Regions from separate parts of the Aminobacter sp. MDW-2 genome, predicted to be linked through region 1. Evidence: predicted binding sites of a transcription regulator. Region 1 holds the regulator's gene; each other region holds the start of a gene.

Region 1 (3,711 bases):
CACTCGACAGCGAAGACATCTACGATCCCAAGATCGACGTCGTCGAGCTGCGCGCCCGCGTTGGCATGGTGTTCCAGAAGCCGAACCCGTTCCCGAAGTCGATCTACGAGAACGTCGCCTACGGCCCGCGCATCCATGGTCTCGCCAAGAACAAGGCCGAACTCGACGTGATCGTCGAGAAGAGCCTGCAGAAGGCCGCTCTGTGGAACGAAGCCAAGGACCGTCTCAACGAGCCGGGCACCGGCCTGTCGGGCGGCCAGCAGCAGCGCCTGTGCATCGCGCGCGCCATCGCCGTTTCGCCCGAGGTGATCCTGATGGACGAGCCGTGTTCGGCGCTCGACCCGATCGCCACCGCCAAGGTCGAGGAGCTGATCGACGAACTGCGCGAGAACTACACGATCGTCATCGTTACGCACTCGATGCAGCAGGCGGCGCGCGTGTCGCAGCGCACGGCGATGTTCCACCTCGGCTATCTCGTCGAGGAAGGCCCGACCGACAAGATGTTCACCAACCCCGACGACAAGCGGACGCAGGACTACATCACCGGCCGCTTCGGCTGAGTGGGTTTCGTCGCGGCACACGATACGAGGAAGAAATCATGGGCGAACATACAGTCCGGTCCTTCGACGAAGAACTTCAGCACGTCGACCAGCTCATCCGCGACATGGGCGATCTTTCTGGCGCAATGGTGGCCGGCGCCATCCGCGCGCTTCTCACGTCCGACCAGGCACTGGCGCAAAACGTCGTTGCCGACGATACGATCATGGACGCCAAGCAGCGCGATCTCGACAATTCGGCGATCACGCTGATCGCCAAGCGCCAGCCGATGGCGCAGGATCTGCGCGCCGTGGTCGGTGCCATCCGCATGGCGGGTGACCTCGAGCGCATCGGCGACCTCGCCAAGAACATTGCCAAGCGCGTCGGCGCCGTCGGCCAGTCGCCGACCCCGCGCAATCTCTCGCATTCGATCGATGCGATGGCGCAGCTGGTGCTCGGCCAGGTTCGCGGCGTCGTCGATCTCTATGTCGCGCGTCAGGCCGAGGGCCTGAAGGATCTGCGCGCCGACGACCAGAAGATCGACATCCAGTACACCGCCGTGTTCCGCGAACTCCTGACCTACATGATGGAAGATCCGCGCAACATCACGGCCTGCACGCATCTGCTGTTCTGCGCCAAGAACCTCGAGCGCATCGGCGACCATGTCACCAACATCGCCGAGAACGCCTATTTCGTCGTGACGGGTACGCAGCTGCCGCTGAACCGGCCCAAGGTCGACGAGACCACGACGACGGTTCCGGCCTGAGCATTTCCGCAACCGCATGCGTTTGGCGCGGGGGCGCTGCATAGGTTAAATCAGCGCATGGTCCAGAAGCGGCCATGCGCAAGGACAAGGTATAGCCAATGATCGCTCCCAAGGTCATGGTCGTCGAAGACGAAGAGCCGCTGGGCGTGCTGCTTCGCTACAATCTCGAATCCGAAGGCTATCAGGTCGAGGTCGTCACGCGTGGCGACGAGGCCGAGATCCGGCTCCAGGAAAACGTGCCCGACCTGCTGGTGCTCGACTGGATGGTGCCGGCGCTGTCGGGTATCGAACTGTGCCGCCGGCTCAGGATGCGTCCCGATACCGAACGCCTGCCGATCATCATGCTGACGGCGCGGGGCGAGGAAAGCGACAGGGTGCGTGGCCTTTCGACCGGTGCCGACGACTATCTGGTCAAGCCGTTCTCGACGCCGGAATTCATGGCGCGCGTCAAGGCGCTGCTGCGCCGGGCCAAACCCGAGGTGCTGTCCTCGGTGCTCAAGGTCGGCGACATCATGCTCGACCGCGAGTCGCACCGCGTCTACCGCAAGAAGAGCGAGATCAAGCTCGGGCCGACCGAATTCCGCTTGCTCGAATTCATGATGCGGCACCCGGGCCGCGTGTTCTCGCGCAGCCAACTGCTCGACAATGTCTGGGGCGAGACGATCTATATCGACGAGCGCACCGTTGACGTGCATGTCGGGCGCCTGCGCAAGGCGGTCAACAACGGCCGCATGCCTGACGTGATCCGGACCATCCGCGGTGCCGGCTACGCCATCCGTGAGGACTGAGCCGCTTCGGGCTCTTTCCGCTCAGCTAGAGAGTTTCCGCTTTTCTTCGAATCGCGGAATCTCTCTATGTCTTTCTTTTTGAGCAATTCCGGACGGAAAACCGCTGCACACTTTTCCTGGAATTGCTTTAGGCGACGTCGGCATCGGCACGGCGTGGAGCCGTGCCTGCGGCAAAGACCTCCTGATCAACGGCAAGCAGCGCGCGCATCATCGCGCCCTCGCGTTTGAGTGGAACCTCGTTGGGTTCGGTGTCGAAGGAGATCGCCTTCGAGTGCAGCCCGCCCGCCGTCTTGGCGATGGCCGCGCGCACATGTGGCTCCATGATGTCGAAGGCGGTTGCGCCGACGCCGACGAAGGCGAGGGGGGCGGGGTCGAACAGCGCAAACATCGAGCCGAGACCAAAGCCGATGGCTTCGCCGGCCTTGCGGAAGGCCTCGCGTTCGGGGCCATCATGGTCACGTGCCGCATCGGCCACGGCCCTGATGTCGTCGTCGGACAGGTCGGCCAGCGGCTCGGCATTCTCGTCGCCAACCCTTGCGTTGCGCCAGATGGCGTAGTTGCCGGCATAGGCCTCGATGCAGCCGCGGCGGCCGCAGCGACAAAGCGCGCCGTCCGGGCGATGGATCATGTGGCCGAACTCGGCACCCGACGACTGCGTGCCGGTGAACAGCTCGCCCTTGATGACGAGGCCCATGCCGATGCCGTGCGAGAGCAGGATGGCGATGAAGTCGTCGCGATAACGCACCGGATCGCGCCAGCGCAGGGCCTCGGCGATCATGTTGCAGTCGTTCTCGACCGACACAGGCACGCCGAACTCCTGCTCCAGCCGGTCGGCGAAGGGGATGTCGTCGTAGCGGGTGATCGGCGACCACAACAGCTTGCGCGAGGCGGCGTCGGTGATGCCCTGGACGGCGATGGCGATGCGTAGGACGGCGCCGCCCGAAACGCCGGCGCCGTCGATCAGGCGCCGGACCATTCCGACGCATTCGTCGACCAGCGCCTCCGCAGGCATCTGCTGCGTGACAAGCCGCCGGGTCTCTTCGGTCACGGTGTTGCCGGCATAGTCGATGACGGCGGCGGACAGGCTGTTGAGCGAGAGCACGACCGCAACGACAGACGCAGCGTCGGCATCGAGCATCAACCCGACCTGCGGCCGCCCCCGTTTCATGGAGACGGGTTCGCTGAACTTGGCCTCGGCAAGGATGCCTTCTGATATGAGATCAGAGGAAATCGTCGAGATCGTCGAATGGCTGAGGCCGGTGGTGGCGGCGATTTCGGTGCGCGATGGCTGGCTGGCTCGGCGAACCGCGGATATAACCATGGCGCGGTTGCGCCGTCTCAGATCGTCGTGACGTATGCCGACCGACATGTGCTCGTCTTCCTCCCGGCGAAGCGCTGCCCTTCTTAAGCGGCAGTCCCTTACGCGCCAAGTGATTGTGACAGAGCCAGCGCCAAATGTCTCCATTTATTTCGGGCTCCGAAAAAAATAAGGAGCGCTCGCGAAACCATGTTGACAGTGGCCAGGCATTGAGTCAGTATTTTTTCGAGGCTCGAAAAAAAGAGCTTCTCCAAGGGCTATCGCGAAGTAGGCGCGCCCATTGGGCGCAGGGAGGAAATAAT
Region 2 (3,711 bases), 1.9 Mb from region 1:
AAGGGCGGCCGGATTGCTCCAGCCGCCCTCCCCAATCAGGTTCCTAATCTCAGAGCGTGATGCGGTATTTGGCAAAACCCTCTGCGCCGTCGCCCGCCGGCTCGATCTTGACCGCCTTGACCTCTGATATGTGGTCCTTGGCCTTGGGGCCGGTCTCGAAGATTACCGAGGCCCCCGCAACCGGCGCGAACGACCAGTTGGAGTCGGCAGACGGATTGATCGTGCCCTGGTCGACGATGTAGCGCACGATCACGTCGCGGTTGGTGTCGGGTGCCTCGAAGACAAGCTTCGACGCGTTGATCTCGGGGAAGTTGCCGCCGCCGCCGGCGCGATAGTTGTTCGACGCCACAACGAATTTCGCTGCGGGATCGATCGGCTTGCCCTCGAACATCAGATCGACGATGCGATTGGAGTTCGCATCCAGGACCACACCCTTCGGATCGTATTTCGGCGGCTGCGCCAGGTCGATTCTGTAGGTCACGCCGTCAATGACGTCGAAATTGTAGGACGGGAAGTCTGGATTGATCAGCACCTGGTCGGCCTTGCCAGGCTCGATCCTGTTGAAGATGCCGGCCGACATTTCCAGCCACTCCTTGACCTGGGCGCCGGTCACCGCAACCGCCTGCACCGTGTTGGGATAGAGGTAGAGGTCGGCGACGTTCTTGATCGCGACGGCGCCGGCCGGGACATCGGTGTAATACTCCGGCCCGCCACGTCCGCCCGACTTGAAGGGTGCCGCGGCCGAGAGCACCGGCAGGTCCTTGTGCTCGGTGTCCTTGAGCATGTCCTTGATGTACCAGATCTGCGCCTGGCTCACGATCTGGACCGAAGGATCGTCGGCAACCAGGGCGAAATAGGAATAGAGCGGCGCCGACGTCTTGCCCACGGGCGTGCGCACATAGGCGAGTGTCGCCTCATGCTCCTCCTTCGCGGCAGCCTCGACCGCGGCCTTGCTCTCGACCGTCGGCACCACCTTCTTGTCGACACGCTTGGAGATCGGACGCGCCTCGCTGGTCGAGCTGACCACCTTCCAGCTGTTGCTGTCGCGTTCCAGCAAAAGGTCGATCAGGCCAAGATGCGAGCCCCAGAAGCCGCCCATCACGCCCGGCTTGCCGTTGATCGTGCCCTTGGCGTTATCGAGCCCCTCGACCTTGTCGAATTTTGGTCCGGGGAAATCGAGATGGCTGTGGCCGGTGACGATCGCATCTATGCCATCGACGCCGGCCAGCAGGATGGAGGCGTTTTCGAGATTTTCGGCTGCCTGCGGCGTGCCCATGCCGGAGTGCGAGAGCGCGATGACGATGTCGGCGCCCTGCTCGCGGATCTCGGGCACCCAGGCCTGGGCTGCCTTGACGATATCGCGGGTCATCGCCTTGCCGTGCAAATGGCGCGAATCCCAGGTCATCACCTGGGGCGGCACGAAGCCGATCAGGCCGATGCGGATCGGATGCTCCGCACCCGAGCCATCCTTCACCTTTTTGTCGAGGATCACATAGGGCTTGAGGAACAACTCGTCCTTGGTCGCGTCTGCGGCGAGCGCGCCCTTTGTCAGGTTGGAGCAGACGACGGGGAAGTTCGCGCCGGCGAGCACCTTGAACATGTAGTCGAGGCCGTAGTTGAACTCGTGGTTGCCCAGCGTCGAGCAATCATAGCCCAGCGTGTTCATCGCCTTGATGATCGGATGGACGTCGCCATCCTTCATGCCGCGCTGATAAGCCATGTAGTCGCCCATCGGGTTGCCCTGCAGGAAATCGCCATTGTCGACCAGGATCGAGTTGGCGGCTTCAGCGCGGATGGCGTCGATGATCGAAGCGGTGCGGGCAACGCCCATCGTGTCGTTCGGCTTGTCGGCATAGTAGTCATAGGGAAACACGTGGACATGCAGATCGGTGGTTTCCATGATGCGGAGATGCGCCTGATTTGCCTGGGCGCGTGCCGAAAAGGGATGGAGCATCACAAGTGCACCCGCTGCAGCCGATCCCGCCAGGAAAGAACGACGAGATACAGGTTGATTCACGTTGGACATTTTCATTCTCCAGGAAATGAACTGACAGTATTTAGCCGGCGTCCCAAAGATCAAATGTCGCGCCAAAATTCACGCGAGTCCAGCCGACTCGTATGACACCCTCGCGACATTACTCGGGGAATGGATTGGTCCAGCGCGATGCCGCCCATTTCGGCCTGGTTTGTTTCTGCTCAGAGCAGATCCGGCCTTATTCCCATAACGGTGCGATCGACGATCTCGCGCAGGGCGAAGGATGAATTGATCTTGGTGACGTGCGGCATCGCCGACAGCCATTCCTTGTGGATGCGCTCGTAGTCGGGCAGATCACGGGCGGCAATGCGCAGGATGTAGTCGTATTCGCCCGACATGAGATGGCAGGACAGGACGTTGGGGCAGCGCTTCACCGCGACCTCGAAGTCCGAAAGCGTCTTCTCGAACTGGCCCGACAGCGAGATATGCACGATGACGGTCATCTGGTGACCCAGCGCGACATTCGAAAGCCGGGCGTGGTAGCCGCTGATGATGCCCGATTTCTCCAGGTTGTCGAGCCGGCGCGAGCAGGCCGATTGCGACAGCCCGATCTTTTCGGCCAATGCCGCATTGGGCATCCGCCCATCCTTCTGCAGCGCGTCCAGAATGGCGATATCGATCCTGTCCAACGGCATTCTTCGAATTTCCTTCGATAATACAGAGGATATGCGCAAAAATTACCGAACGCCCCATGGTAGCGCAACCGTTTTCGCAAACATATTCGAAACGATTCGTGATTGACTTCGTCATCGGGAGAGAAGGCCAAAATGGCTGCGGAGGAGCAGGAAGATGCGCGTAGGTTGTCCCAAGGAAATCAAGAATCATGAGTACCGTGTCGGGCTGACGCCCGGTTCGGTTCGCGAATATGTCGCCCACGGCCACGAGGTTCTGGTCGAGACCGGCGCCGGCTCAGGCATCGGCGCCGACGACAATGCGTACCGCGCGGCCGGCGCCCAGATCGCCAAGACCGCCGAGGAGGTGTTCACCCGCTCCGACATGATCGTGAAAGTCAAGGAGCCGCAGCCCAAGGAATGGGCGCAACTGCGAGACGGCCAGATTCTCTATACCTACCTGCATCTTGCGCCCGATCCCGAACAGACAAAGGGGCTCGTCGCCTCGGGCGTGACTGCCGTCGCCTATGAGACGGTGACCGACGATCGCGGCGGCCTGCCGCTGCTGGCGCCGATGTCCGAAGTTGCCGGTCGCCTGGCGATCCAGGCGGGGGCCACCGCGCTACAGAAGGCCCATGGCGGCCGTGGCGTTTTGCTCGGCGGTGTGCCGGGTGTGCTGCCTGGCAAGGTCGCAGTCATCGGCGGCGGCGTCGTCGGCCTGCATGCGGCGCGCATGGCCGCCGGGCTCGGCGCCGACGTCAGCATCATCGACCGCTCGATCCCGCGCCTTCGGCAGCTCGACGACCTGTTCGCCGGCCGTGTACACACGCGCTACTCGACAGTCGAGGCGCTCGAGGAAGAGTGTTTCTCGGCAGATCTCATCATCGGCGCTGTGCTTATCCCCGGCGCTGCCGCGCCCAAGCTGGTCAGCCGTGAAATGCTGTCGGGCATGAAGAAGGGTGCGGTGCTCGTTGATGTCGCCATCGACCAGGGCGGCTGCTTCGAGACTTCGCACGCCACCACCCATGCCGACCCGACCTACGAAGTCGATGGCATCATCCACTA
Region 3 (3,711 bases), 620 kb from region 1:
CGCCAGGACGGGCTGCACTGGTGGCGGCCGGGTTGGTTGCCTGACCGGTGTTGGGCGTCATCGAACGCTCGACCGGCGCGGTCGGCTGCGGCGCGGTGCGGGTCGGCGGCGCCGACTGGAAGGTACGCGTACCCCTGCTGCCGAAGCTGCCGCCGCGCCGTGCATCGGCGTGGTCGACGGCAATCATGGAGAAGGCGAGGAACAGGCCCGCGAAAAGCGTGGCGAAGCGGGTCGTTCGGGACAATTTCATCAGCGGATCCTCAAAGTGTCGTCCGCCCTCATATAATGACTAACAACTGTAGTGTCAGGGTTTGCAGGCCAAGTTTTGGCAGATTCTTGCCGAAATTCGGCAAAACATTGATTCGTCATGCTTTTTCCAGGATTTCCGCAAGTGGACCTTATGTCCGACCGGCAGCTGCGGCCGTCAGCGGGCTGCGCTTGAGTACAATGCTGACAGCCAGCTGCCTGGTTTTCGTACTACTCCTTGTGATTTCCCTTTCGGGGCGAGCCCGCCTCGGGCACACCTTCGAGACAAAGCCAATCGTGCTTGCTGTTGGGCCAGTGGAGCACGACCGGCGCCGGGAACCCCTGATCCTCCAGGCAGCCAACCGAGACCGACAGCGCCGCCGTCAACGCTTCCGCCCGCATGAAGACGACCGATCCACAGGTGGTGCAGAATGTCTGCTCCAGCCATTGTCCCGACGCGCCGGCTCGCCGCCACGACCTGGTCTCGCCTTCCTGGCTGACGACGGCGGAATCCGCATAGATGGCGCGGTAGGAGAATGCCGTCCCGGTGCATCTCTGGCACTCGGTGCAACTGCAGGCATAGACTCGTCTCGGCTCCCCGGCGAGGATGAGTTTCGCGCTGCGACACGAACAGGTGGCGGTGCGTTTCGTCTCCCCGTCATGCATGCTGGTAGCCCTGGTCGAACAAAGTTCGGACAATGGACGAGCCCATACGGCCCGTGCCGAGCACGCAGACATCTATATTCACGATTTTTCTCCGAAATGCGAAGGCCCCTTGCGACGAGGGGCTGGTTCATGTTTGGCGCGCGCTCGGACCAAACATATGTACCGTCACTGCATTGAGAAGTACGCACTTTGAAGTAAGCCGTTGATATCATGACAGGAGCTGGAAGATGAGGCACAAGGAACCGGACAGCTGCGGTTTTGCCGCAGCCATGCAGGCCATCGGCGGCAAGTGGAAAACCGCGCTGCTGTGGCAACTGCACCTGCGGCCCTATCGCTTTGCCGAACTGCGCCGCTTGCTGCCGGGCATCAGCGAGAAGGTGCTGACGCAACAATTGCGGCAGATGGAGACCGACGGGCTGATCAGCCGGCATGCCTATGAAGAGGTGCCGCCGCGCGTCGAATATTCGATCACGCCGCTGGGCTTGAGCCTGAACGATGCCGTGACAGCAATGTCGGCATGGGGCAAGCAGCACGAGAACTGGAAAGACCGCCAACAGGCGGCCTGACACAGACAGAGATCACAGCGGGCCATCGCGGTTCGCGAAAGCCGATTTCAGAAACGGGATTCCAAAAAACAGCGATATTTGCCCTCAAAAGCCGTGTTTTTCGCGCGTCGGCCTGTGCATCGTAACAAAACTGACATGGTCCCGACATTGCAGCTTCACGTCCCGGGTCTAGGCCCATCGCAGACAAGGGCGAAAAGGCCCGACGGGACAGGGAAGCCAAGATGCTCGAAATCCGCAACGTGACGCGCCGCTTCGGCAAGAATGTCGCCGTCAACGGCGTCAACCTCAAAATCCAGCCGGGCCAGATGGTCGGCATCATCGGCCGCTCCGGCGCCGGCAAGTCGACCCTGCTCAAGACCATCAACCGCCTGATCGACACGAGCCAGGGCTCGATCGTCTTCGAGGGCACCGAAGTGTCGTCGCTGCGCGGCACGCAGCTGCGCCGATGGCAGCGCGACTGCGCCATGATCTTCCAGCAGTTCAACCTGGTCCCGCGTCTCGACGTGCTGACCAACGTCCTGCTCGGCCGCCTCAACCACCGCTCCACCGCGCTCAACCTGCTCTCGATCTTTACGCGTGAAGAGCGCATCCGGGCGATCGCCGCGCTTGAGCGCCTCGACATCGCCCGCACCGCCCTCCAGCCGGCTGGAACCCTGTCCGGTGGCCAGCAGCAGCGCGTCGCCATTGCACGTGCCCTGATGCAGGAGCCCAAGCTGATCCTCGCCGACGAGCCGATCGCCTCGCTGGACCCGCTCAACGCCAAGGTGGTGATGGACGCGTTGCGCGACATCAACCTGCGCGACGGCATCACCGTCATCACCAATCTGCACACGCTCGACACCGCACGCACCTACTGCAACCGCATCATCGGCATGCAGGGCGGCGCTGTCGTGTTCGACGGCGCGCCCGAAGACCTCACCATCGAGGCCGTGCGCCTCGTCTACGGTGCCGACGCCGACGGCACTGAAATTTCCGAAGCCATCACCTCGACCAGCATCCGCCCGGTCAAGGTCAGGGTTCCCGTATCCGCCGCACCTCTCGAACCGGCCTACGCCCCGGCCTGAGGCTGCTCGCGTTCGTCTCGCCCACGTCAAGGGCCGGTAATCATCAACTGCAATGACCCGGCAAGGTGCTGGGCCAAACTGGAGAACTGTGATGTTCAAGAAAGCACTTCTGGGTGCCGCTTCGCTCGCCGTGCTGGCGATCGGTTCGGCCAATGCAGCCGACCTCAAGGAATTCCGCATCGGCCTGATCGGCGGCGAAAACGAAGCCGATCGCCTGCGCAACTTCCAGTGCCTCGTCGACCAGCTGCCCAAGGCCATCGGCGTCGAGAAGGTGTCGCTGTTCCCGGCCGCCGACTATGACGGCACCATCCAGGGACTGCTCGGCGGCACGCTCGACTACGCCGAACTCGGCGCTTCGGGTTACGCCAAGATCTACCTGCAGAACAAGGACGCGGTCGAGCCGATCCTGACCACCGTCCAGACCGACGGCGCCACCGGCTACTACTCGATCATGGTCGCCAAGAAGGACTCGGGCATCACCAAGCTCGAAGACCTCAAGGGCAAGAAGCTCGGCTTCGCCGATCCTGACTCGACCTCGGGCTACCTGATCCCGGTCACCTCGTTGCCGAAGGACCTCGGCGGCGTCGCCGTCAAGGACTTCGTCGCCGAGACCGGCTTCGGCGGCGGCCATGAGAACCTCGTCCTCGAAGTGCTCAAGGGCACCTTCGACGCCGGCACGACCTTTGGTTCGGGCGTCGGCGAGTTCAAGGATGGCTACACCTCGGGCAACCTGAAGAAGATGGTCGACAAGGGCATCCTCGACATGGACGACCTGGTCGAAGTCTGGAAGTCGCCGCTTATCCCGAACGGCCCGATCGTCGTGCGCACGTCGCTCGATGCAGACATCAAGAGCAAGTTCAAGGACTACATGGTCAAGCTGCCGGAGACAGATCCGGCCTGCTTCGCGGCCATCCAGGGCGGCGACTTCAAGGGCTTCACCGAAGTCACCCCGGAATTCTACCAGCCTGTGATCGACGCCCGTAAGGCGCAGATCGGCAGCTAAGCCCCGAAGGCAACTCGGACGCGCCGCGCAGCAATCGCGGCGCGTCCCTTTTTATCCGGGATCGGACGGAACCCCAATGACAATGCCCCTCTCGGAAGCCGGCCTCGCGGTCGAGCAGCACTGGCGCGAACTCGCCAATCGCCGCCGCCTCTATTCGGCGGGTGGC
Region 4 (3,711 bases), on a different replicon from region 1:
CCGTTGTTGCCATTGCTGACGGCCAGCCCCTCGGCGTTGACGACCTGTGGGGCCATGCCTGCCCTCAACGGCACCGACTGGACGGGCTCCAGATTGGCGATCCTGCCGTCCGCGATCTCGAGCCGGAAGTGATGCAGCACGCCGTCGTCGGAGACGGCGTAAAGCAGCTTCTCGTCGGCATCCCAGGCCAGGCCGGACAGTTCGTTGATCGATTGGCCGTCCGGCGCGGTTGCCGGAGCAGGCCTGCTGTCCAGCACTGCAAGTTCGGACGAACCTGCCATGACGGGGGCCGCGAGCACGAGGGCTGAAGCGCCGAGCAGCGCGGCGGTAAAGTGCTTGATCATGTCTCTCACTCCTATTGGATGTTTGGCTGGTGCAGGGCTGGACGATCGGTCACGCTGCCAAGCTTGCGCAGCGCCGGCAGGAAGCGGTTGTGCTTGGTGCCGGGGTTCAGCAGCGCGGTGGCGACGCAATATTTCGAGCAGCGCTTGGTCGGGTGCTGGTGCAGCGCCCTGAGGATGCCGTCGGCAACGCCATTGCCATTTGCCGACTTGGTTTCGAGGATGAACAGGTTGGGGTCGACGGCACGACGCGCGCCGCCGGCAAAGAACTCGAGACCGGTGTCGATGGTCATGCGTTCGCCGCCCTGCCGGGCCACCAGCGTCATGCGGCGGTAGCGCATGTCGAGGACACGGGACAGTTGATGTGGGAAGGTCTGGCCGTATTGCGCGTGGTAGACCTTGTCGATGAAGGTCACTGCCTCGTCGTCGAGTTTGCCGAAGCTCTCGACGTCGAGGTCGAGGCGCTTCTTGACGGTCATGCCGCGCTTGTCCTTGAGCTTCACTTCCAGAAAGCATAGCCCCGCCTCGACATAGCGCCGGATGCGCACCTTGGCCCGCTGCCGCCGGCCCTGGTGGTGGTCGAAATAGCTGCGGCGCCCGGCGTCGTCGAAGTAGCAGGTCTCGTAAGTGAAGGCGCGCCGGCCTTCGATCTCCAACATGTCGAAGACCTCGGTGAAAGTGCCGGCGGCCTGCATCAGCACGGTGCCGTCGACAACATATTTGTTGTCCAGCCGCTCCAGCATGGCGGCCTTGCCGTTCAGAGCCTTCAGGCTGATCGGCGCGAAGCCGCCTGCGATCAGCACGTCAGTGCTTGCGATAATGGACATTGAGCTTCGCCATTTCCGTGATGTAGTCGAGCTGCAGCACCTGGTAGGACAGCACGTCGACGCCCAGCCGCTGGGACAGCTCGCAGCGCATGGCAGCGGGGTCCGACAGCAGCGCGACATTGATCTTGTCGAGCGACACCTTGGTACCGCTGACCGACTGCAGCATGCGGGGATGATCGACGACGAAGGCACCGACGAGCACCAAGGCAACCGTCACCGCCACGAAGGGCAAGGTCGTGCCCTGGACCGAGCAGATGACGGCAATCGCCACGCTGCCGAAGAAGTAGGTCATTTCGGTCTTCGACAGTGGCTCCGATCGGAGCGTGAACAGCGCCAGGATGGCGAACAGTCCGAAGCCGGCGGCAACCCCAAACTGCACGGTCGACAGCACGGTCAGCACGGCAAAGACGAAGATGTTGAATAGCGCCGCGGCGGTGACCAGTTCCTTGTCGCGATAGCGACGGTAATACATGCCGAACAGCAGTGCCGACATGCCGGTCAGGTTGATGCAGAAGCGAGCGAGTTCGGCCGCGAAGGGCGTCTGTAGCAACTGCGCGATCATTGCCCTCTCCCCGTCGTGGAAGAAGGCCTTCGTAGTGCCTGACAAGGCGAGCAAGGGATTGGCATTTGCGGTTCTCCTGAATTGCGCCGCCGAGCGGCTACGTCAGGAAGAACGGGCGTTGCGAGAACCTATTCCATCGCCGGCAAACTATTTTCAATCTCGGCGCGGAACCTGCAAATCGGCATGAAAACAGTATGATACGAGACGCCTCTCGCGCGTCGCCTGCGGCTCAGCTCCGACAGATCGTTCGCGCATTGAGCAGGCCCCAGCCAAACACCGGATCCTTGCCGGGCTTGCCGAGATCCTCGGCACCCTGGCGCAAAAGCGTCTCGACCTCGCCGGCCTTGAGCTCAGGATTGGCGGCCTTGACCATCGCCACTGCCGCCGTGACAAAAGGTGCGGCAAAGGACGTGCCGGTCTTTGATGAGGCGCCCTTGACCGAGGCCGCCGTCCAGACCTGAACGCCGGGTGCTGCGATGTCGATATGATCGCCGGCTCCGGCCCGCCGGTAGGGATTCTTGCGCCGGTCGATCGCCGTTACGGCAATCACAGGCTCGTAGGCGCCGGGGTAGAGCGGGGCGGCGCGCGGGCCGCCATTGCCGGCGGCTGCGACCAGCACGATGTCGCGCATTGCCGCCGCTTCGACCGTTCGTTCCAGCAGAAGGTTAGCCGGACCCGTCAGGCTCATGTTGATGACGAGCACCCCCTTGCCCGCCAGCAGGTTGATCGCCCGCACAAGATCGTAGACGGCGGACCGGTCGTCATTGCCATTGCGCTGGAAAGCATCCACCGCAACGAGTTCGCCGCCGGGCACGAGGCCCGGCGTTCGGCTTTCCGCCGAGCCTACGAGAAGGGCTGCCACCGCGGTGCCGTGCTGGCGCCCGGACTCAGGCAGGTCACCAGCCGCCAGTCGGATCGTCTCGATCCGCCCGCCGGCAAAGGCGAGATGTTCCTCATTGATCGCCGTGTCGATGAGGCCGATTCGCGTCGATGCCGTGCAGCGATCCGGCATGTCAGATGCCTCCGGCCAGCCGACGACATGGCGCGCCAGGCATTGTTCCGCGCCACAAGCTTCGGCACGGTCCTGGTCGGGGCGGTAGAAATGGTTGAAGTCGACGACCGCATCGGGTGCCGTGGCCGCTACCTCGGCACGCGCCGCTTCGAGCGTCGTGCCGTTGGGAACAGTGAGCTTGACGATTTCGGCTCCAACGAGCGGAACATCGGCCCGGTCGCTGATGCCGTAGCCCGCGGCGGTCAGGCGCGTGATCGAGGCCTGATCGAGGCCGATTGCCACGATCTCCCGTGGCGCCTCGCGCACAAGCGCGGGCGCTGTACGGACCACCTTGCGTCGTGGCTCAGGCTTGCCGAAGAGATCGGAGAGATTACGCCCCTTCCCCGTTCCCGGCGAGCTGGAATCCCTGCTCTCCGAGCGGCTTCCGCCGCCATCATCATCGTCGTCATCGGCCAGCGCAATCCCGCCGCCGAAAACCTCTCCCCGCATGGGAGTGACCACGGACGCGCCAAAGGTCGCGCCGCCCAGCGCCACCGCGAACACAAGCGCAAGGGAACCTGACGGGCGCTTCAGCTTCATGGTTTGTCCTTTCCCCGGCGATATGGCGCGCTGATGGCAATTGTTAGCGATCCACATAAGCCTTTCGTCATCCCATATCATTTTGACTACATTTGTGCATTTTGAGCCCAACGGACGGGAGACCGGTTTATTCCATCACCTCGCCGATTTCCGCGGGAGAGACAGGATAGGACTGCATGAAGGGTGACGATGTTTCGGTCAGCGATCGGCTGATCGCTTTCCTACCCAATCTGCGTCGGTTCGCCATCTCGCTGTGCCGGTCGCGTGATCTAGCCGACGACCTCGTGCAGGCGGCATGCGAACGAGCGCTCGCCAGCCAGGACCGGTTCGAAGCGGGCACCCGCTTCGATGCATGGATGTTCCGCATCCTGCGCAACCTGTGGATCGACC

Evidence for each region. The regulator PhoB, encoded in region 1, activates phosphate uptake and scavenging genes when phosphate is short. The targets are predictions, from matches to a motif close to TGTCATNNANCTGTCAT.
Region 2: the regulator PhoB is predicted to act here: its motif matches at 2,119-2,135, upstream of H5P29_RS18310 (bifunctional 2',3'-cyclic-nucleotide 2'-phosphodiesterase/3'-nucleotidase).
Region 3: the regulator PhoB is predicted to act here: its motif matches at 1,599-1,615, upstream of phnC (phosphonate ABC transporter ATP-binding protein).
Region 4: the regulator PhoB is predicted to act here: its motif matches at 1,914-1,930, upstream of H5P29_RS30300 (DUF4956 domain-containing protein).

Annotation. Positions count from the first base shown of each region.
Region 1 covers NZ_CP060197.1:1,788,623-1,792,333, forward strand. Annotated here, with positions in the region: gene pstB (phosphate ABC transporter ATP-binding protein PstB) at 1-560, shown strand, start outside; gene phoU (phosphate signaling complex protein PhoU) at 599-1,303, shown strand; gene phoB (phosphate regulon transcriptional regulator PhoB) at 1,402-2,091, shown strand; gene H5P29_RS08770 (ROK family protein) at 2,219-3,460, opposite strand; gene xylF (D-xylose ABC transporter substrate-binding protein) at 3,710-3,711, shown strand, end outside.
Region 2 covers NZ_CP060197.1:3,697,837-3,701,547, reverse strand. Annotated here, with positions in the region: gene H5P29_RS18310 (bifunctional 2',3'-cyclic-nucleotide 2'-phosphodiesterase/3'-nucleotidase) at 50-2,026, opposite strand; gene H5P29_RS18305 (Lrp/AsnC family transcriptional regulator) at 2,197-2,670, opposite strand; gene ald (alanine dehydrogenase) at 2,825-3,711, shown strand, end outside.
Region 3 covers NZ_CP060197.1:2,404,842-2,408,552, reverse strand. Annotated here, with positions in the region: gene H5P29_RS11700 (Tim44 domain-containing protein) at 1-250, opposite strand, end outside; gene H5P29_RS11695 (GFA family protein) at 478-912, opposite strand; gene H5P29_RS11690 (helix-turn-helix domain-containing protein) at 1,182-1,478, shown strand; gene phnC (phosphonate ABC transporter ATP-binding protein) at 1,700-2,542, shown strand; gene phnD (phosphonate ABC transporter substrate-binding protein) at 2,634-3,545, shown strand; gene phnE (phosphonate ABC transporter, permease protein PhnE) at 3,622-3,711, shown strand, end outside.
Region 4 covers NZ_CP060198.1:348,710-352,420, forward strand. Annotated here, with positions in the region: gene H5P29_RS30290 (esterase-like activity of phytase family protein) at 1-344, opposite strand, end outside; gene H5P29_RS30295 (polyphosphate polymerase domain-containing protein) at 356-1,168, opposite strand; gene H5P29_RS30300 (DUF4956 domain-containing protein) at 1,146-1,730, opposite strand; gene H5P29_RS30305 (S8 family serine peptidase) at 1,960-3,321, opposite strand; gene H5P29_RS30310 (RNA polymerase sigma factor) at 3,498-3,711, shown strand, end outside.